DNA from 3 places in the Bifidobacterium sp. SO4 genome. Region 2 is predicted to be linked to each of the others. Evidence: riboswitches for the same ligand, from Rfam matches in the RefSeq annotation. Region 2 holds a riboswitch; each other region holds the start of a gene.
What was found. Region 2 has a riboswitch for thiamine pyrophosphate ahead of JS536_RS11175 (hydroxyethylthiazole kinase). Riboswitches for the same ligand answer to the same signal wherever they lie in the genome.
Positions count from the first base shown of each region.

Region 1 (7,293 bases), on a different contig from region 2:
ACCGGTTCCGCCAAGTCCTCGCTGGTCCAGCTGGTCCCGCGCCTGTACGACGTTTCCGCCGGAACGCTCAAGGTCGGCGGCCGCGACGTGCGCGACTACGATCTGGAGGTCCTGCGCGACCAGGTGGCCATGGTGCTCCAGAAGAACGTGCTGTTCTCCGGTACCATTGCCGAGAACCTGCGCTGGGGCAACCCGGAGGCCACGGACGAGGAGATCCGCCACGCCTGCCAGCTCGCGCAGGCCGACGGCTTCATCCAGGAGTTCCCGGACAAGTACGACACGTACATCGAACAGGGCGGCACCAACGTCTCCGGTGGCCAGCGCCAGCGCCTGTGCATCGCCCGCGCGCTGCTCAAGAAGCCGAAGATCCTGATCCTGGACGACTCCACCTCCGCCGTGGACACCAAGACCGACCAGCTGATCCGCGCCGCGTTCCACCACGAGATCCCGGACACCACCAAGATCATCATCGCCCAGCGCGTGGCCTCGGTGCAGGAATCGGACATGATCCTCGTGATGGACGAGGGCCGCATCATGGCCCGCGGCACGCATGAGGAGCTGCTCGCCACCTGCGACGAATACCGGTCCATCTACGAATCCCAGACCAAGAACACCGCCGCCGGCCAGGCCGAGCTCGAACAGGCCGCGGCACGCGAGGCCGCAGCCGTGCGCGGCGCCGAACAGGAAGGAGAGGCACGATGAGCGAGAAGCAGAACTTCAAGGACCGCAAGCCCGCCATGGGCAAGCCGGCTCCCGGCACCACCAAGCGCATCTTCGGCTACATCCTGCAATACAAGTGGCGCGTGACCGCCATCGTGGTCTGCATCCTCGTGGGAGCCGCCGCGCAGGCCGGCTCCGCGCTGTTCCTCCAGTCCCTCATCGACACGTACATCCTGCCGATGGTGGGTGCCAAGAACCCCGACTGGGGTCCGCTGCTGCGTGCGATCACGCTCATGGGATGCCTGTACCTTGCCGGCATCGTGGCGAGCTGGCTGTGGCAGTGGCTCATCGTCACCGTCGAGCAGGGCACGCTCAAGAAGATCCGCGATGACATGTTCGCCCACCAGCAGCACCTGCCGATCCGCTACTTCGACACCAACGAGCACGGCGACATCATGAGCCGCTACACCAACGACACCGATACGCTGCGCCAGGCCATCAGCCAGTCGTTCCCGCAGATGTTCGCCTCGCTGATCTCGGCGATCGCGGCCGTCATCTCCATGCTGTGGCTCTCCGTGCCGATCACCGTGTTCGTGCTGCTGTTCACCGTGCTGCTGTTCTTCATCGTGCGCAAGGTGGTCTCCCGTGCGGGCCGTTACTTCGTCAAGCAGCAGCAGTGGCTGGGCGACGTGAACGCCTTCGTGGAGGAGTCCGTGAACGGCCAGAAGGTCATCAAGGTCTTCAACCACGAGGATGCCACGCAGGACACCTTCGACAAGAAGAACCAGGAGCTGTTCGAGGCCTCCGCCGAAGCGAACACCTGGGGCAACGTCACCATGCCGATCGTGGGCAACATGGGCTACATGCTCTACATCCTGCTCGCCATCGTGGGCGGCGCCATGGCGCTCGCCGGCGTGGGCAACTTCGGCCTGTCCGGCTTCGGCTCGCTCACCCTCGGCACGCTGATCTCGCTGCTGACTCTCTCCCGTTCGTTCATCAACCCGCTCGGCCAGGTCTCCATGCAGCTCAACATGGTGATGATGGCGCTCGCCGGCGCTTCCCGCATCTTCGCGCTGATGGACGAGCCCGTGGAACAGGACGGCGGCACCGTGACGCTGGTGAACGTCGAACTCGGCGAGGACGGCCACACCATGACCGAAGTGGACCACGAGACCGGCCACTGGGCATGGAAGCGCGAGGCCGGCGACGACGGCACCCGTTCCCTCAAGGCCGCCGAAAAGCTGCGCGGTTCCGCCCGCGAGGTGGCCATCAAGGCCAAGGAACAGGCGATCACCTCGCCGGACGGCCGGTACACGCTGCTCAGGGGCGACGTGCGCTTCACCAACGTGACCTTCGGCTACAACCCGGACAAGCCGGTCCTGCACGACATCACCTGGTTCGCCAAGCCCGGCCAGAAGGTGGCGCTGGTCGGTGCGACCGGTGCCGGCAAGACCACGGTGACCAACCTCATCAACCGCTTCTACGACATCCAGGAAGGCCAGATCCTCTACGACGGCATCTCCGTGGCCGGCATCAGGAAGCCCGATCTGCGCCGCTCGCTGGGCATCGTGCTGCAGGACGTGAACCTGTTCACCGGCACCGTGATGGACAACATCCGCTACGGCCGCCTGAACGCCACGGACGAGGAGTGCATCGAGGCCGCCAAGCTGGTGAACGCGGACAGCTTCATCCGCATGCTGCCCAACGGCTACCAGACCGTGCTCGAGGGCGACGGTTCCGGTCTGTCCCAGGGCCAGCGCCAGCTCATCTCGATCGCCCGCGCCGCCGTGGCCGACCCGCCCGCGCTGATCCTCGACGAGGCCACGTCCTCCATCGACACCCGTACCGAGGAAGTGGTGCAGGCCGGCATGGACGCGCTGATGAAGGGCCGCACGGTCTTCGTGATTGCCCACCGCCTGTCCACCGTACGCAACTCCGATGTGATCATGGTCCTCGACCACGGCAACATCATCGAGCGCGGCTCCCACGACGAGCTCATCGCCCAGAAGGGCGAGTACTACCAGCTCTACACCGGAGCGGTGGAACTGGAGTAGCAGCGGTCCGAACGCCGTTTTCCGGCTCCCCTCCCTGAGGGGAGCTGTCAGCGAAGCTGACTGAGGGGAGCTGCGGCGAAACCTATGTATTTGCACATACAAAACGGGTTCCAACGATTCATTTCCGTTGGAACCCGTTTTGTGTTGCGTTTTATCCTCGCGCCGCTACTTCTCCGCCACGATGGCGACGTAGCCGCCCTTGGTGTAGCCCTCGGAGGGCTCCTCGACGCCGCGGTTGGTGTAGACCGGGTTGGCCACGAGCGTCTGAGCGTACTGCAGGTTCTTCAGGCCGAGCTGGTCGGTCAGGATGCCGATCTTCTCCTCGGTGGTGTGCCAGTACGCGGACTTCGCGAGCTCGATGGGGTAGGGGAGCTCGGGCATCGTGCCTTCGAGCTCGTGGCTGGAATAGCCGTCCTGCACGGAGGCGAGCAGGTACATGAGACCGTAGGCGCTCTCCTTCGGCACGTCGATGAGAACGAGCTTGCCGCCGCTTTTCAGCGCGTCGAGGCAGTTGCGGTATGCGACGGTCAGGTCGGGGATATAGCTGGAGCTGCCGTTGAAGTAGATCACGTCGTATGTGTCCGCGGGCAGGTCGGCGGTTTCGGCGGTGCCGATCTGCACTTCCATGCCGCGCTTGCGGGCGATGGCGGCCATGTCCTCGGACGGTTCCACGCCCTCGGTGACGGTCAGACCGTACTCGTCCTTCAGCGCCTTCTCGAACAGGCCGCTGCCGCAGCCGACGGACAGAATCCTGGCATCGGCGCCGTCTCCGGCGACACCGGCCAGGTCAAGGGAAAGCTTGAGCAGCTTGAGCTCGCTGAGGAACACGTTCTCGTTGGCGATGAACCAGCTGTCGTAGTCCGCTGCGTATCCGTCGAATTTGGCCTTGGTCATGGCGATTCCTTTACTCCGTGCGCTTCATGAGCGCGTCATGAAACACTTCGTGGGCTGTGCCGCGCGCATTCGTCGTGCGCGGCACAGCCCGTTATCGTTATTGCGGCCAGAGCATCGAAGGCGCCGGATCACCGCTTCGTAACCTCGGACCTTCGCGGAACAACACGTTGCTTCCCTACGCGAGCATTGCCTCACAGGTTCAAAGGGTCCCAAACGGTCTCAGCGAAATCGCTCCCCTAGCCGCATCCCAGTCTAGCCATGCCGGGCGCGATTGGGAAGGTTCCGGCTCCGGCCCCGAGTGTCGCAGGGCCGTCACCGCCACCTCGGAGATGTCACCCCGGAGCCGCCATCAGGGAACACCCTTACGGGGTGCGAAGCCTGAACGTCCGCACTAGACTTGCTGGAAAACGTGCGAGAAGGAAACATCGTCGCAATCCATCCGCGGTCCATTCCGCGGCATGATTCATGTGGCATGATTCCGCCGATCGCACCGACCGTCCGCCAACGGCGACGAACGAGAGAGAAGAAGGTGCGTGTGCCCCGACCCATCATCGAAGTGAGAAACCTGCGCAAGGAGTACCCCGTCGAGGACGAGACGGTGGTGGCGCTCGACCGCGTGAACCTCGCCATACCCCAGGGCCAGATCTGCTGCATCTTCGGCGAATCCGGCTCCGGCAAATCCACCCTGCTCAACCAGCTCGCCGGCATGGAGAAGCCCACGCGCGGCGGCGTGCGCATCGGGGGAGTGCCGGTCAGCAAGCTCAGCGAACGCGAACTCGCCGCCTTCCGGCAGAAGCATCTCGGATTCGTGTTCCAGTCGTACAACCTCCTGCCGAACCTCACGGCCGTGGAGAACGTGGCCATGCCGCTCATGTTCCGCGGCGTACCCAAGGACCAGCGCGAACGCGCGGCCCGTGGCGTCCTGAAGCGCGTGGGACTCGGCCATCGTCTCGGCCACTATCCCCGGCAGATGTCCGGCGGCCAGCAGCAGCGCGTCGGCATCGCCCGCGCGTTCGTGACCAAGCCGGAGGTGGTGTTCGCCGACGAGCCCACCGGCAACCTCGACTCCAAAACCAAGGCCGAGGTCATGGACATGATCTGCGCGTTCGCCCATGACTTCAACCAGACCATCGTGCTGGTCACGCATGATCCGCAGATGGCCTCCTACGCCGACCGCATCGTCACGCTGCTCGACGGCAAGATCGTCGACGACCGGCTCAACCAGCCCACATCATCCGCACAACCCATTATTCCGTCCACCCCAGCAGTTCAAGGAGCTGACCGATGAAGCACATCACCAACCGCACCCTCGCCGTCATCGTGGCGCTGTTCGCCACACTCGCACTGGCGCTCACCGTCATCTCCCTGCCGCACCCCGCCTACGCCGTGGACGAGGGTGGCGACTCCTCCCAAGGTGCGGACACCGCCCCCGTGGGCGGCCCGGTGCCGAACATCATCGTCACCAACTTCACGTACGGCGGCGAATCCGTGCCCGCCGGCTCCGATTTCAACCTGGACTTCACCTTCCAGAACATGGGACAGGTGGCCGTCTCGAACATGGTGATCACCGTGGACGGCGGCGAAAGCTTCGCCATCGCGGGCGGCACGAACACGTTCTACGTGGACTCGCTGTGGGCCGGATACGCCATGACTCAATCCGTGCCCATGCAGGCCCTGGCCTCCGCCAAGTCCGGCGCGCAACCCGTCACCGTGAGCTTCAAATACGAGTACGTGGACGCCGGCTCGCGCTCCTCGAACCAGTCCGACATCAAGATCTCCGTGCCTATCAGCCAGCCCGACCGCTTCGAGATCAACGACCCGGTGCTGCCGGACCAGGCCTTCGCCGGCGAGGAGACCACGCTCACCATGGAGTACGTGAACAAGGGCAAGGGCGACATCTCGAACGTCGAGGCCACCATGGAGGGCGAGGGCTTCGATGCCACCATGAAGACCCAGTACGTGGGCAACGTGGCTTCCGGCGCCACCGGTTCGATCGGCTACGCCTTCACGCCGCAGGCCTCCGGCGAGCTGGACGCCAAGCTCAAGATCACCTACGAGGATTCGGACGGCCAGACCAAGACCAAGGAATTCCCGGTCAAGCTCACTGTCAGCGATCCGATGCCCGTGGACGACGGCGGCGTGGTCGATCCGAACGCGAACGTGGACACCAACCAGGGCGTGCCGTGGTGGGTGTGGGTCGTGGCCGTGGTGGTCGTGGCCGGCGTGATCGTGCTGATCGTGGTGATCGTGCGCCGCAAGCGCAGGAAGAAGGCCAAGGACGACATCGATGAGGAGTGGGATGACTGGGCCGGTTCCGGCGACGGTGATTCCACCGGCGGAGCCCGTCAGGTCAAGTCCGATGGCGATGGGTCCGTCAGCGGTGCGGGTGCGTCCGGCACCGGTGACACCGCCGCCACCCAGGTCATCGCTCCCGCTGCATCCCCCGCAGACCCCGCCAACGACGCCGACGCCGCAAACGGTGCCGCCCAGGCCAAGCCGGGCAAGTCCCGCTTCTCCGGCCCGTTCCACAAGGCCTGACGAAAGGCCCTGCCATGCGATTCGGCGATATCCTGCGACTATGCCGCCAGAACCTCTGGCGACGCAAATCCCGCACCATTCTGACCGTGCTCGGCGTGATCGTGGGCTGCTGCTCCATCGTGCTCATGGTTTCCCTGGCCCAGGGAATCAACGAGCGCAACGAGCAGACGCTCAAGCAGATGGGCGACCTGTCCATCGTGACCGTGTACATGAACGGCGGCGGCACGGTGAACACCGGCTCGGGCACCGAAACCATCAAACTGGACGACAAGGCGATCGAATCCTTCCGCCAGATCGAAGGCGTCTCCGGTGTGACCCCGATGATGAACTTCCCGTACAACGCCACGCTCAAGGCCGGCGCCGGCGGCAGGTACGTCGCCGACTACGTGCAGATCATGGGCATTGACATGGACCAGTTCGAGCGTATGGGCTACAAGCTCAAGGACGGTGCCATGCCCTCCAAGGATGGGCAGGTGCTGATCGGCGAATGGACCGCCTACGACTTCATGGACATGCTCAAAGGCGGCGACATGCGCTACGCCAATCGCGGCGACGGCAGCTATTCCTGCACCTACAACGAGGCCACCGGCGAATGCGAGGAGCCCGAGGACCAGGAGCCGTTCTTCGACCCGATGAAGACGCAGATTACGCTCGTGACCGGCGCCGATTATCAGGGCGACCCGTCCACCATGCAGATGTACGGCAACATGGGCGGCACCGGCACGCAATCCGAGACGGTGAGCCTCGACCTGAACGTCTCCGGCATCGTCAAGGCGGATGGCAACAAGGGCTACGCCACCTCCAGCGGACTGGTCATGAGCGTTGACGATCTCAAGGCACTGATCGCCAAGGTGAACCCGTCGGCCGCCAAGCAGGGCACCACCTACGATCAGGTGCTGGTCAAGGCCGCCGATCTGACCTCCGTGCCCGAAGTGGAGTCGCAGCTCAAATCCATGGGCTACGAGACCTACTCCTACGAGGACATGCGCAAGTCCATGGAGGAGCAGACCCGCAGCATCCAGATCATCCTGGGCGGCATCGGCGCGGTGTCCCTGCTGGTGGCGGCCATCGGCATCGCCAACACGATGGTCATGTCCGTGACCGAACGTACGCGCGAGATCGGCATCATGAAAGCGCTCGGCTGCTA
Region 1 covers NZ_JAFEJP010000002.1:321,575-328,867, forward strand. Annotated here, with positions in the region: gene JS536_RS02795 (ABC transporter ATP-binding protein) at 1-702, shown strand, start outside; gene JS536_RS02800 (ABC transporter ATP-binding protein) at 699-2,714, shown strand; gene JS536_RS02805 (class I SAM-dependent methyltransferase) at 2,880-3,608, opposite strand; TPP riboswitch at 3,764-3,856, opposite strand; gene JS536_RS02810 (ATP-binding cassette domain-containing protein) at 4,144-4,896, shown strand; gene JS536_RS02815 (ABC transporter permease) at 4,893-6,146, shown strand; gene JS536_RS02820 (ABC transporter permease) at 6,161-7,293, shown strand, end outside.
Region 1: another riboswitch for thiamine pyrophosphate. It lies ahead of JS536_RS02805 (class I SAM-dependent methyltransferase); the one in region 2 lies ahead of JS536_RS11175 (hydroxyethylthiazole kinase).

Region 2 (7,293 bases):
TCTCGCGTTCGGCCACGTACTTCATCTCGGGGGTCACGATGCCGTGGCGGGCGTACCACATCTGGGTCACCGGGTGGTCCTTGGCGCGCATCGGCTGGTGCGTGCGGCCACGCCATTCCTTGGTGGCGCGGCCGCGCTTGATGGCGCGCTTGCCGTCGTCCTCCAGGTTGCGAGCACGGCCCTCGTATTCCTCAACGTCGCCACGGTCCTTGATCCAGTCGAGACGCAGGGGCTTCAGGCCCTCCTTCGGATCGCACTTGGGGCCTTCGGTGTTGTAGTCGATGAACGGCGGGTTCGGTCCCACACCGGGCGTGTCCGAGAGCTTGATCTCGGTGTACGGCACCTCGAGGTCGTAGGAGCCGAACTGGTTCTCGAAATGCACGGGCTTGGTCTTGCGGATGTGCGCCTTGTCGCGCTGGGCCGAGCCGCGGGCGGCGATGTCCACGCGCTGCTGCTTGGCGAGCTTCTGCGCGGCCTTGGCCTCCTTGGCGTTGGTGAACCGCTTGTCGGCGGCCTCGCTGCCCGCCGGCGCGGTGCCCTCCTGGGCGGCCTGCGTGTCCGCCGCGGGGGAGTGGGTCACGATGCGCTTGGCATAGCCGTGCTTCGCTTCGCCGCGCACGGCCTTCCAGCCCTCGACCATCGCGCGGGTGGTCGTCTCGGGATCGTCGGCGCCGGCGATGGCGGAGACCGCGAACCAGCCTGCCGCCTTGGTGTGCGCCAGCATGTCCATGTCGGCCGCGGTCACGCCGCCGCCCACCACCACCGGGAAATCGCAGGCGGCGCAGATGGTGTCGATCTGCTTGGCGTCCAGCGTCTTGCCGGAACCGTCGTTGCCGCCTACGGAGGCCTCCGGCTTGGTGGTGGAGACGTGCAGCGGGCCGGCGCCGATGTAGTCGATGCAGCCGTCCGGCAGTTCGTTGATGAGCTTGACCAGCGCCTCGGTCTCGGCGGACAGGCCCACGATGGCGTCGTCGCCGAGCAATGCGCGGGCCTCGCGCGGCTCCATGTCGGTCTGGCCGATGTGCACGCCGTCCACCTTGATGCCCTTGCGACGGGCCTGCCAGACCACGTCCGCGCGGTCGTCGATCACGAAGGCCACGGAGTCGGACTTGTCGTTGTCCTCGATGATCTGGGCGATGTCCTGCGCCATCGCGGTCAGTTCGGAGGCGTCCGCGTGCTTGGCGCGCAGCTGCAGGAAGGTCGCGCCGCCGCGCAGTGCCTGGTCCACCACGTCGGTCAGCGGGCGGCCCTTGCAGTCCTCGGGGCCCACCACGAAGTACGCGGACAGGTCGAACGAGTCGCGCATGGATGCGTACGGGTATTCGTTGCTCATTGGTTGTTCCTTTGATTGGATAAATAGGAAGTCTGTATGGAATAGGAAATTGACGGTTTGGTGTGGCTCCCCTCAGTCACCTACGGTGACAGCTCCCCTCGGAGAGGGGAGCCTAGAAACTGCGGAAAGCAGTACGATCAGTAAGCCAGAATCTCCGAATCGGCCACCTGTTCGGGCGTGAGGTTCCACAGCGCATCCAGCAGATGCACCTGGAACGAGCCCGGCCCTTCGGCCTTGGCCTCGGCCGCTTCGGCGGCGCGGTTGTACAGCAGGGAGGCGGCCAGGGCGGCCGTCAACGGCTCGGCCACGGCCAGATACGTGGCGGTCACGCCGCCCAGCGAGCATCCCGCACCGGTGATCTTGGCCATCATCGCGCTGCCACCCGGCAGACGGTACGTCCGTTCGCCGTCGGTCACGAGGTCCACGGCGCCGGACACAGCCACGGCGGCCTTGTCTTCGGGCGCCGAATCCGCGAGGAAACGGGCCAGACGTTTCGCCGGTTCCACGGCCGCGTCCACCTCATCCACCGATTCCACGCCGGCCGGACGGCTCGTCTCGCCGTCGGCCGTGGCCAGGCCCCACATGTTCGTCAGGGCGATGATCTCCGAGGCATTGCCGCGCACGATGGTCGGGGGAGCGGCACGGAATGCACGCAGGATCTCGGTGCGGGTCTTGCCGATGCCGGCCGCCACCGGGTCGAGCACCCACTTGTGCCCGCTCTTATGGAACGCGCGTGCGATCTGCGGCAGTGCTTCCGCATAGAACGGCAGCAGCGTGCCCACGTTGATGTAGTCCGCGCCGGAGATGGAGGCCGTGTCGATCACGTCGTCCGGCAGGAAGCTCATGGCCGCCGTGCCGCCGGCCGCAAGCTGCGCGTTGGCCACCAGGTTGATGGTCACGAAGTTGGTGAACGACTGCGCCAGCGGCGTCCTGGCCTTGACATTGCGCACCGCCTGCGCGATGGAGGCCCGTAAAGCCGTCAGATCGGGCTTCCCGTCTGTATGCGTGCCGTCGTTCAGTTGATTGGATGTACCACAATGTACGTGCGAATCATCGCTCATATCACTGCTCCCTACGATGGTCTTAACCAACAGGTTCAAAGGGTCAGGCGCGAAGCCATTCTCAACCCGCCGTTGACGCGGGTCCCCCTGCATTACGCAGCCCAACGTATGCCCGAATCCAGACAATTTCGTCACAAAATCGCACGGAATCGTTGATTTGCGGCCATTGCCTCTGGCGCGTCGCGCGCCGCCGTGGTATTGGGCCGGCACTCAGGTTTTTGGCTCACCTCGATGAGGGGAGCTGGCCGCGAAGCGGACTGAGAGGAGACCGGCCGGATGGCTTTCGGCAATCATATGGCGTCGGGTCTCTCCTGCAGCCGCTCATCCCGCCCCGACCCGTGTAGGATGAAACCGTTTGCGTGAGCCCATCCACAGGGGAGGAACCATGACCGATCAATCCGCCGTCGATATCGAACAGATCAGGGACTATTCGCGCGCGTTCAACGCCGACCGCGCCAATCTCGTGGCCGCCAACGCCGCCGTCTCCACCGGCGTGCTCGCCGCCGCCACCGATTACCAGGGCCTGCGCGCCCTGCCGCGCGACTTCTCCATCGAGCTCAAGCAGGGTTCGATCACCAACCAGGAACGTTCCGGCCGTTGCTGGATGTTCGCGTCCCTGAACACCCTGCGCTACGAGCTCATGCACCGCTGGAACCTCGAGGACTTCGAGTTCTCCGAAATCTACCTATTCTTCTGGGACGCCATCGAGAAGTCCAACACCTATCTCGAGCATGTGCTGGAAACCCTGGATGAGCCCACCGATTCCCGCATCTTCGAAGTCATCAATGACGGCCCGTCCGACGACGGCGGCTGGTGGCAGATGTTCGCCGCGCTGGTGAACAAGTACGGCCTCGTGCCCAAGTCCGCCTACCCCGAATCCGCGAACTCCCGCGACTCGGACGCCTTCAAGCAGTACCTCAACACCAAGTTGCGCGAGTTTGCCGCCGATCTGCGCCGCCGTCACGAGGCTGGCGAGACATTGGACGCCCTGCGCGAGGCCAAGCGCGAGGACATGGCCACCGTCTACCGCATCTGCGCGATCGCGCTCGGCGAGCCGCCGGCGACGTTCGACTTCCTGGCCCGCGTCAAGGACGACGATGACGATAAGGACGGCGAGTCGGGCAAGGCCGGACAGTCCAAGCAGGAATCCGGCATGGACGAGCGCAGGCAGATCCGCGAAACCGGCATCACCCCGATGGAGTTCTACCGCAAGTACGTACCGGTGGACGTCAACGACTTCGTGACCATCTCCAACGCCCCGATGAAGCGCACCCCGTTCAACACGCGCTACCGCATCCGCTACACCGCGAACGTCATCGAGGCGGGCGACATGGAATTCGTCAACGTGCCGCTTGACGTGTTCAAGAAGGCCGCCGTGGACCAGCTCAAGGCCGGCCACCCGATCTGGTTCGCCTGCGACTGCATGCAGTTCGCGCTGCGCGGCGAGGGCGTCTTCGACCGCGACACCGTGCGCGTGGACCAGCTGTTCGGCACCGAATTCACGTTCGACAAGGCGGACGGCCTCGAATACGGCGACCGTCCCAGCAACCACGCGATGACCCTCACCGGCGTAAACCTGGATGACAACGGCAAGCCGGATCGCTGGAAGATCGAGAACAGCTGGGGCAAGGACAACGGCAAGGACGGCTACTATGTGGCCTCCGACGCCTGGTTCGACCAGTTCGTCACCGAAATCATCATCCGCAAGGACATGCTCGACGAGGCGACGCTCAAGCTCGCCCAGGCCGAACCGGTCGAGCTTGACCCCTGGCAGCCCCTCACCCGCCCCTGCCGCTGATTTTCGCAATTCCAGGGTATGGAAGGGATGTAGGGGAGTGCCGCTATCCTGAAGCGGTTGTAACCAAGTCCCCAAACCGTTCAAACCAGAAGGTGCATTGTGGCTCAATCCAAACTCGATGAAGTCGTATCCCTTGCGAAGCGTCGCGGCTTCGTGTTCCCCGCCGGCGAGATCTACGGCGGCACCCGTTCCGCTTGGGATTACGGTCCTCTCGGCGTCGCGCTGAAGGACAACATCAAGCGCGAATGGTGGCGTTCCATGGTCGTCACCCGCCCCGACGTGGTGGGCGTCGACACCTCCATCATCCTGCCGCCCGAGGTGTGGGTCGCTTCCGGCCACGTGAGCGTCTTCAACGATCCGCTCGTCGAGTGCCTCAACTGCCACAAGCGCAACCGTGCGGACAAGCTCGAGGAGTCCTACGCCGAGAAGCACGGCGACAAGATGCCCGAGAACGGCATGAAGGACATCGTCTGCCCGAACTGCGGCACCCGCGGCGAGTGGACCGAACCGCGCGACTTCAACATGATGCTGCGCACCCACCTGGGTCCGGTCGAGGACGAGAACAGCCTGCACTACCTGCGCCCGGAGACCGCCCAGGGCATCTTCGTGGACTTCAAGAACGTGATGACCTCCTCCCGTTCCAAGCCGCCGTTCGGCATCGCCAACATGGGCAAGTCCTTCCGTAACGAGATCACGCCCGGCAACTTCATCTTCCGCACCCGCGAGTTCGAGCAGATGGAGATGGAGTTCTTCGTGGCCCCCGGCACGGATGAGGAATGGCACCAGTATTGGATCGACGCCCGTACCCAGTGGTACTTGGACCTCGGCGTCAAGCCGGAGAACCTGCGTCACTACGAGCACCCGAAGGAGAAGCTGGCCCACTACTCCAAGCGCACCGTGGACATCGAATACAAGTTCGGTTTCCAGGGCTCCGACTGGGGCGAGCTTGAGGGCGTGGCCAACCGCACCGACTTCGACCTGTCCGCGCACGCCAAGCACTCCGGCGAGGATCTGAGCTACTTCAACCAGGCCACCGGCGAGAAGTACGTGCCGTACGTCATCGAGCCGGCCGCCGGCCTGACCCGCTCCCTCATGTGCTTCCTGGTGGACGCCTACGACGTGGACGAGGCCCCGAACACCAAGGGCGGCGTGGACAAGCGCACCGTGCTGCGCCTCGACCCGCGTCTGGCCCCCATCAAGGCCGCCGTGCTGCCGCTGTCCAAGAAGCCGGAGCTGCAGGAGGTGGCCCAGAACCTCGCCGCCGACCTGCGCTTCAACGAGTGGATGATCGACTACGACGAGTCCGGCGCCATCGGCCGCCGCTACCGTCGCCAGGACGAGATCGGCACCCCGCTGTGCATCACCGTGGACTTCGACACCCTCGACGACCACGCCGTGACCATTCGTGAGCGCGACACCATGGCCCAGGAGCGCGTCTCCCTGGACAAGGTGGCCGACTACGTCTCCGCACGCATCGGCGAGAAGCGCACCCGCGTGCCGCTGAAGCCCGTCGAGATGGGCGGCGAGCCCTGGCCCGCCTCCGGCATCCAGGAAGCCGGCGGCCTGTACTGATCGGCCGGCACGGAAGAGATATCGATTCTGGCTCCCCTCGCTGAGGGGAGCTGTCACCGTAGGTGACTGAGGGGAGCGCATTCCGCTACGGAATCCTCCCCTCAGTCTTGCAAAGCAAGACAGCTCCCCTCGGCGAGGGGAGTCGAACTATGTAGGAACAACGTGACAGACACTCCCGAAACCGTCATCGCAGCACCGCACGAGACCGACAACCTCGACCCGCGCACGGATGCGCCGGCCCGTGCGTCCGAACCCGTGCATATCGCCCCCGTCAGGCTCGGCGACATCACCGTGCCCACACCGGTCGTGCTCTCGCCCATGGCGGGCGTGACCAACTGGCCGTTCCGCGTGATCTGCGAGGAGTACGGCCCCGACGGCCTCTATGTGGCGGAGATGATCACCGCACGCGCACTGGTGGCGCGCAACCCCAAGGCCCTGCGTCTGTGCCACTTCGCGCCCAGCGAGAAGATCCGCTCGCTCCAGCTGTACGGCGTGAACCCCTCCATCACCGAACAGGCGGCGAAAATCGTGGTGGACGAGGGCATGGCCGACCATGTGGATCTCAACTTCGGCTGCCCGGTGCCCAAGGTCACCCGTCGCGGCGGCGGTTCGGCGCTGCCTTGGAAGACGGACATCTTCACCGAGCTCATCCAGCGCGTGGTCGCCGTGTGCGAGCCCGCCGGCATCCCGGTCACGGCCAAGATCCGCGTGGGCATCGACCATGAGCACGAGACCTTCCTGGAAGCCGGGCACATCGCCCAGGAGGAAGGCTGCCGCGCGGTGACCCTGCACGCCCGCACCACCGCCGAATACTATGGCGGCCACTCCGACTGGTCCCGCATCGGCGAGCTCAAGAGCAGCCTTGACATCCCCGTGTTCGGCAACGGCGACATCTGGGGCGCCGAGGACGCGCTTGAAATGGTGCGCGAGACCGGTTGCGACGGCGTGGCCATCGGCCGAGGCTGCCAGGGACGCCCGTGGCTGTTCGCCAATATCAAGAACGCCTTCGCGGGCAACCCCGAACGACTCAACCCGAATCTCGGCGAGGTCTGCCGGGTGATCCACCGTCACGCCGAACTGCTCACCGAGTTCTACGAGGGCGACGAGATGATGGCCGTGCATGACCTGCGCAAGCACATCGCCTGGTATCTCAAGGGATTCCCGGTGGGTGGCTCCACGCGCAAGGCCTTCATGGAATGCGAGAGCCTGGCGGACGTGGACCGCGAGATCAGCCGCCTGGACCCGACCATCGAATACCCGCCGCGCGTGGTGGACAAGCCGCGCGGCCGCGTGCGGTTCGCCAAGAAGGTCCATCTGCCCTACGGCTGGCTTGATTCGCGCACCACCACCCATGAGGGTCGCGAGGCCCTCTTCGGCGACGACCCGATGGACGCCAGCTACTGACCGCACGCCTGGCGGAACCGGTCCGGAGGACGCCCCGGACCGGAAAAACGGCAAACGTACGCAAAAAGACGAAAATATCCACACAACACGCGCGGTTGGGCGTGTGAATTTCCCCCAGGCAGTAG
Region 2 covers NZ_JAFEJP010000022.1:20,304-27,596, reverse strand. Annotated here, with positions in the region: gene thiC (phosphomethylpyrimidine synthase ThiC) at 1-1,333, opposite strand, end outside; gene JS536_RS11175 (hydroxyethylthiazole kinase) at 1,471-2,394, opposite strand; TPP riboswitch at 2,386-2,493, opposite strand; gene JS536_RS11170 (C1 family peptidase) at 2,780-4,192, shown strand; gene JS536_RS11165 (glycine--tRNA ligase) at 4,292-5,764, shown strand; gene dusB (tRNA dihydrouridine synthase DusB) at 5,927-7,168, shown strand.

Region 3 (7,293 bases), on a different contig from region 2:
GCATCCAGCACCAGATCATATGGGGCGATAAGTTCGGCGATGTTGCCGACGCTCACCAGTTCGTGATGGGTCTCCACGGTGACGTCCGGGTTGAGCTCGCGGATGGCCTCCGCGGCCGACTCCACCTTGGGCTCCCCCACGCGGGCCGTGGTGTGGATGATCTGGCGTTGCAGGTTGCTCAGGTCCACCACGTCGCCGTCCACCAGGCCGATGCGGCCCACGCCGGCCGCCGCAAGATACAGCGCCGCCGGCGAGCCGAGGCCGCCCGCGCCGATGATGAGCACGCTGGAGGCCAGCAGCCGCTTCTGCCCTTTGACGCCGACACCCTTGAGGATGAGGTGGCGCGCGTACCGTTCAAGCTGTTCGTCCGTGAATGCCATGTTGCTTCTCCTTAACCCTCTTGGAAGGGAGCTCACCACAGGTGGCTGAGAGGAGTCCCGGCCGAATAGGCCTCACCACTCCCCTCAGCCAACTGCGGCGGCGGTTTCGTCAGTGCAGGTATCCGGTGGTCGGGCTGGATGGCACCGCCTGGCCCTCGGTCACCTTGCCGAGGCCGGACAGGTAGGCCGCGCGACCGGCGTTAATGGCGTTCTTGAACGCCTCGGCCATGAGCGGGATGTTGCCGGCGGAGGCCACGGCGGTGTAGGCCATGACGGCGTCCGCGCCCATCTCCATGGCGTCGCATGCCTGGCTCGGGCGGCCGATGCCGGCGTCGATGATCACCGGCACGTGCGCGTTGGCGATGATGATCTCGATGAAATCGCGCATCCTCAGGCCCATGTTGGAGCCGATGAGCGAGCCGAGCGGCATGACGGCTGCGGCGCCGGCCTCCTCGAGCTGGCGGGCCGCGATCGGGTCCGGGAACATGTAGGGCATGACCACGAAGCCTTCCTTGGCCAGCATCTCGGTGGCGCGGATGGTTTCGGCGTTGTCCGGCAGGAGGTACTTGGTCTCGTGCTCAATCTCCACCTTGACGAAGTCGGTGTGGCACACCTCGCGGGCCAGTCGGGCGATACGCACGGCCTCCTCGGCGTTGCGCGCGCCGGACGTGTTCGGCAGCAGCGTGATGCCCTCGGGGATGTAGTCGAGCACGCTGTTCTCGGTGGTCTGGGCGCGGCGCAGCGCCATCGTGACGATCTGCGTGCCGGCATGCTCGACCGTGGCCTTGATGAGGTTCAGGTCGTAGCGGCCGGAACCCAGGATGAAGCGCGACTGGAATTCGTGGCCGCCGAGGTTGAGCGGCTTGTCCTCCACCGGCAGCATGGGGGCGGCGGTGCCCACGGGGTTGACGACGGCGGGTTGCGGCGGCAACGGCGTCGCCTCGACGGATGCTTCGGTAACCGGATTGATGTTCATGGTTGTTTTCCTTTCATATCCGCCCCTCTCTGAGGGGAGCTGTCACGAAGTGACTGAGGGGAGCAATACAACCGAATGGCTGCTTTCGGACTCCCCTCAGTCCGCTTCGCGGCCAGCTCCCCTCAGAGAGGGGGAGCCATATGTTGTACGGTCGCTCAGCCGCCCTGGACGAACTGCACGATCTCCATCACGCACTGGTCGTCCAGCATGGCCTCGGCGCGCTTCTCACGCGGGATGATCTCGCCGTTGAGTTCGATGGCCACACGCTCGGCGCGGAATCCGTGCGCTTTGAGGTAGTCGGCGACGCTGACCGGCGCCTCGAGCGTGACCTGCTCTCCGTTGACCTGCATTTGAGCTCCCTTCCGAATACTAAAAAAGGGCGCACGAAACGAACCGTACCTTAAGTGGTGCGCCCATTCATGAACCCAGTCATGCGACCGTGCATGACCCGATGGCGCATTGGCTACACCACGCAAGCCGCACACGGCTGAATTATGCGTACGAACTGCGGTGGAGAACCCGACAAATCTTCGGACAACGATTCCTTACGGCGGCATGACCCGCGTCAAGTTCCCCGGTCGAAGCTTCGCTTCCTCTCAGCCTTGCGGCTCCCGTTCGTTACGGTACCCCAGTGTAGGTGCGATGTATGACAACGCTCGACAATGCCGAATCGACGAGCTGCCATTTCGGGATGACGTTCCATTACCTTGTCGCCCCACCTATCGCGTCACTTTTCGAAATAAGCCCATATTTCATGAAAAGCGATCACTGAGCGCCTGTCAGTGATCGCTTTTCACGAAATCAAGCCTCATTTCGAAAATAACGATCACTGACGCACGCTCAGTGATCGTTATTTTCGAAGCATGGCATCAGAACGTGCCGGGGGCCTTGTAGGCGGAGCCGTCCGAGGTGGAGGCCGGGAAGAGCTTGAGCTCCTCGACCTGGGCCTTGGCGTCGGCGATCTGCTCACGCACGCGGCCGTAGGCGGTGCCGCCCTTGCCGTTGCGGGAGTCGACCGAGCCATGGCTGGAAAGCACCTCGCGCACGCCCGGGGCCACGTCGGCCGGCAGGAACGCGGCGAAGGTGTCGATGAAGTCCTGGTCGGTCAGGTCCCACAGCTCCTGGCCGCGGCCCTCGGCGATCTTGACGCATGCGCCGGAAAGCTCGTGGGCATGGCGGAACGGCACGCCGTTCTTGACCAGCCACTCGGCGATGTCGGTGGCGAGCGCGAAGCCGGTCGGCGCCTCGGCCTCAAGACGGTCGGCGTCGAAGTGCATCGTACGGACCATGCCGGTAAAGGCGGGCAGCAGCACCTCGAGCGTGTCGACCTGGTCGAACACGGCCTCCTTGTCCTCCTGCAGGTCACGGGCGTAGGCGGTGGGCAGGCCCTTGAGGGTGGCTAGCAGGCCGGTCAGGTCGCCGATGAGACGGCCGGACTTGCCGCGGGCCAGCTCGGCGATGTCCGGGTTCTTCTTCTGCGGCATGATCGAGGAGCCGGTGGAGTAGGCGTCGTCCAGCTTGACGAACGCGAACTCCTGCGTGTTCCAGATGATGATCTCCTCCGAGAGGCGGGAGATGTCCACGCCGGTCATGGCGGCCACGAACGCGAACTCGGCCACGAGGTCGCGGGCTGCGGTGCCATCGATGGAGTTGTCGGTCACGCGGGAGAAGCCGAGCTCGCGGGCCACGGCCTCCGGGTCGAGACCCAGGGTGTTGCCGGCCAGAGCGCCGGAGCCGTACGGGGAGGCGTTGATGCGCTTGTCCCAGTCGATGAGGCGCTGCACGTCGCGGATGAGCGGCCAGGCGTGGGCCATGAGCTGGTGGGCCAGCAGCACCGGCTGGGCGTGCTGCATGTGGGTGCGGCCCGGCATCACGGTGCGTCCGGCCTTCTCGGACTGTTCGATCAGTGCGTTGACGAGGTCGAGCAGCAGGCCGGCGATCACGCGGGAGTGACGGCGCAGCCAAATACGGATCAGGCAGGCGATCTGGTCGTTGCGGGAGCGGCCGGCACGCAGCTTGCCGCCGAGCTCGTCGCCGGCGATGTCGATAAGGCCGCGTTCGAGCGCGGTGGCCTCGTCCTCGTCGTCTTCAATCGGGGCGAAGGAGCCGTCGTCCACGTGACGCTGCAGGGTGTCGAGCGCGTCCTCCATACGCTGCAGCTCGTCGGCGGTCAGGAGACCGGCGCGGCCGAGCGCGCGGGCGTGGGCGCGGGAGCCGGCGATGTCGTCGTCGGCCAGACGCCAATCGAACTGGGTGGACTTGGACAGGCGGGCCAGCTCGGCGGACGGGCCGGACGTGAAGCGGCCGCCCCACAGGGCCAGATGTTCGTTGTTTTCAGGCATGAATCACTCCTTAATAAAATCCAAGAAGCTCCGCAAAGCTCTATTATCAGCTGCAAGCAAGGCTATCAGCGCGCGGCTACATCATCATCCGCCGCGTCCGAGTCGATGTCGTAGCCGCCTTTGAGGATAAAGTCCTTCAGCAGCTTGGAAGCCAACATGTTCACCTTGAAACGCTTTAGGGGCATGCCCTCTTTCGCTTCAAGATAATGCTGCGCCCGCGCCTCGTCAATGGTGGCTTTCAGCTTACCGAGCCTGTCATATTCATTGATATTCGCTTCACTAAGTTTAAGCGCCAGCATCTCCTCCACCAGAGACCGATCGACCCCGGTCGCGTCAACGAGCTTGTCGATTTGCTCGTCTTTTTCTCGTCGCGCATACCGGGTGATGTACTCTCGCAACGACATGCCCTCTTCCACGGTCACATCGCCACGTTCCACATCGTGCAGGAACAGTTCGGCCAGACGCTGTTCGTCCGCTGAAAGCGCGGCAAAGGAACGATGCAGTTCCTCGGATGCGGACTGCAGCTCAGGGCTCTGCTCTTGCAGCGCCTTCAGCCATTTCACGAAGTTGGCATTCATGTAATCGGTATCGATCAGACCAGTGTCAATCTCGGTGAGATAGCCTTCCAAATCATATGGCGCTTCAGTATTGTCATTGTCCTGATCGGCGGAATCGTTATCGTCGAACAATTCCTTATAGCGCTGAGCAAGAATCAGGTAGGAACGTTCATCGATCGATGGCTGCACAGTGGTGGCCACGCCATCGTCATCGACGCACTCAAACGTCGGATGATCCCAAGTGAAACCCTGTACTTTGGCGGCTTCCAACGCCTTGTTCAGTTCCACGAATTCCTTGGCGAACTTGCGCTTCGATTCCACCGACTCCGGCAGTCGAGCCAAATCACTCGCACCGGATGATTTGAACACCTCTTGAATTTCCGCAAAGCGTTCGTCCATCGCCCGGACATTCTCCGGCAGCTTCTGTACGAACAGATCAAGCGGCCGGTCCCCTGAATACAGTTTGACCGCGGCCTTGATGTTCTCGCGCATCGTATGCGGTTTGCGGTAATAGCGAATAGTGCCGAACGGCTTGTCCGGTCCGAACAGTCGGTTGGTGCGACTGAACGCCTGAATAATGCTCTCGTATTCGATGACCTTATCCAGATACAGCGTGTTCACCCATTTGGAGTCGAAGCCCGTGAGCATCTGGTCGACCACGATCAGCAAGTCAAGACGCTGTTCCCGGTTCGAATCGATGCCGACATAAGGATCTTTATGCGAAAGCCTCGAAGAAATGTCCTTCTTCATGGCCGGCCAGTCCACAATGCCGAAATGCTTGCCGTACGCTGCGTTGTAGTCGGTCATGATTTCGGCGAGCGCGTCGCCTTTCATGGTGGCGCCGGCATTGTTGTCGATGTTGGGGTCGAACAGCGCGGTTACGCGCATCTCAGGCGCCTGTTCCTTGAACAGGTGGTAATAGCTGATGGCCTCCGGTATGGAGCTGGTGGCAAGCATCGCGTGGAATTTCCTACCATGGCTGAGCACAGGGAACTGTTCGAGTATGTCCTTGACCACCATGGTCTCATGCTCGGTTCCGATGCCATACTGTTCCCGGCCAAGGAATCCCTCGATGCTGGTGCCGCGGCTGCCATCAGCATCGACCTCGGAGCCCATGGGGATCTGCGACTTGTCCATGTAGTGCTCGTATACCTTGGCTTTGACGGGGTCGCCGAGCGCCTCTTCCACGCTCGAGGCTTTGGCTTGCTGCAATGCCACTGCGAGTCGCACATCGGAATCCTTGTATGTGGTGACCATATACGGGTCGAAGCCGAGCACGTTATGGTCGCGGATGCCATCGGCGATGCTGTAGCGGTGCAGGCATCCTCCGAACACCATTGCGGTGGTGGAATGCTTCTTCTTGTTTTCGCCCAGAATCGGTGTGCCGGTGAATCCGAAGAACAGCGCGTTCGGGAAGGTGCGGCGAATATCCTGCAGCATGTCGCCAAACGTGGAGCGATGGCATTCGTCCACGATGAATACGATTCGTTTGGCGGCAAAGCGATCCAGTTCCGCTTGGGTGACGCCGTATTCACCGAGTTTGATGTTGCTCATCTTCTGAATGGAGGTGACGATCAGCGTATCCTTGGGATTCGTACTGGCGAGCTTGTCTCGCAATATGCCGGTGTTTTCGGTGCCTTGCACGTCGTCTTTGCTGTCCGCGAAGGATTGGTATTCCTTGAGCGACTGTGTGCCGAGTTCGATGCGGTCCATAAGGAACACGACTTTGTCGGTATCTTTGGAATCGGCGATAAGCTGGGCTGACTTGAAACTGGTCATGGTTTTGCCGGAGCCGGTGGTGTACCATACGTAACCGCCCGGCCTGCCCGGAATGGATGGACGGACTTCCCAATCGCATTTGCGCACGGCATCGGAAATGGCGGAGGCCGCATAGTACTGGTAGCTGCGCAGCACCTTGAGGCATCCATCGGCCGAATCGGCGACGGTGTAGAAGCCGATAAGCTGATGTGCCATTGGTATGGAGAGCAGTTTGGAGCAGAAGGTTTTCCACTCGTCGTTGCCGGGATGGTTGCCGCCGCAGATGGGCTCGTTGTTCCAATCGGCCCAATGGAAATAGTAGGTCGGATTGAACTTGTCGACACCGGGGTTGGCGAAGTACACGGCATCATCCGGGTTCATGGCCACGAAGACCTGCACAAGCCGGAACAGCCCGGTGAATACGCCTTCGTGCGCATACTTTTCGATTTGGTTGGCGGCCTGACTGACCGGTATGCCGCTCTTCTTCAATTCGATATGAATCAACGGCATGCCATTGATCAGCAGCACCAGATCGCCTCGGCGGGCATGCACCATGCTGTTTTTTGCCGCGTACACCGGTTGCTGCGCGATTTGATAGGTGCTTTTGCCGCCGGCGATCTCCTGGCGGTCGTAGATATACAGGCTGACTTCCTTGCCGAAGTGCGCCTTGTCTTCCTGGTTGTCCCGTGTGATGGAGACGTGCGTCCGTTGACGAATGAGTTCAGTGCCAGCGGCATGCGCTGCGCTTCGATTTGCTCGATGATCTGCGTCATTTCACCGTCAGTGAGTGGGTATTGGCCCAGCCGGTCCACACCGCAATTGTTGCGGTACAGTATGCTTTTCCAGTTTTCCAGCAAATCATGCTCGGTTGGATACTTGAGCACGCCGTCCTTCCAGCCATGCTGTTTGAGCACGGTGATGACGTTCTCCTCAAAGACCGATTCATCGTCGAATATCATTGTTAATCTCCCACCAGAACTTCCCAATGGCCGGTTTTTCGGGAACCAATACGTTTCAGCAATCCACGTTTTTGCAATGAGGAGGTGTGATTGGCCACTGCCGTACGGCCCATCCCCACGGCGGCGCCAATTTCCTCCTGTGTGGCATTCAGATGAGTGACGATATAGCGAAGCACGTCTCGCTCGCTATCCCCTAAATTCCACCCTTCGGCTTCGCTGATTGTATTGTCAGATTTATTGTCAATATTGTCAGATTTATTGTCAATGTCACTGACAATAACGGTATCAGCTTGGACGGTCGATATTTGCCGCCTTTCAAGC
Region 3 covers NZ_JAFEJP010000012.1:39,819-47,111, reverse strand. Annotated here, with positions in the region: gene thiF (thiazole biosynthesis adenylyltransferase ThiF) at 1-380, opposite strand, end outside; gene JS536_RS08490 (thiazole synthase) at 490-1,356, opposite strand; gene thiS (sulfur carrier protein ThiS) at 1,512-1,706, opposite strand; TPP riboswitch at 1,881-1,981, opposite strand; gene argH (argininosuccinate lyase) at 2,226-3,698, opposite strand; partial or broken gene JS536_RS08475 (HsdR family type I site-specific deoxyribonuclease) at 3,764-6,972, opposite strand; partial or broken gene JS536_RS08470 (ATP-binding protein) at 6,975-7,293, opposite strand, start outside.
Region 3: another riboswitch for thiamine pyrophosphate. It lies ahead of thiS (sulfur carrier protein ThiS); the one in region 2 lies ahead of JS536_RS11175 (hydroxyethylthiazole kinase).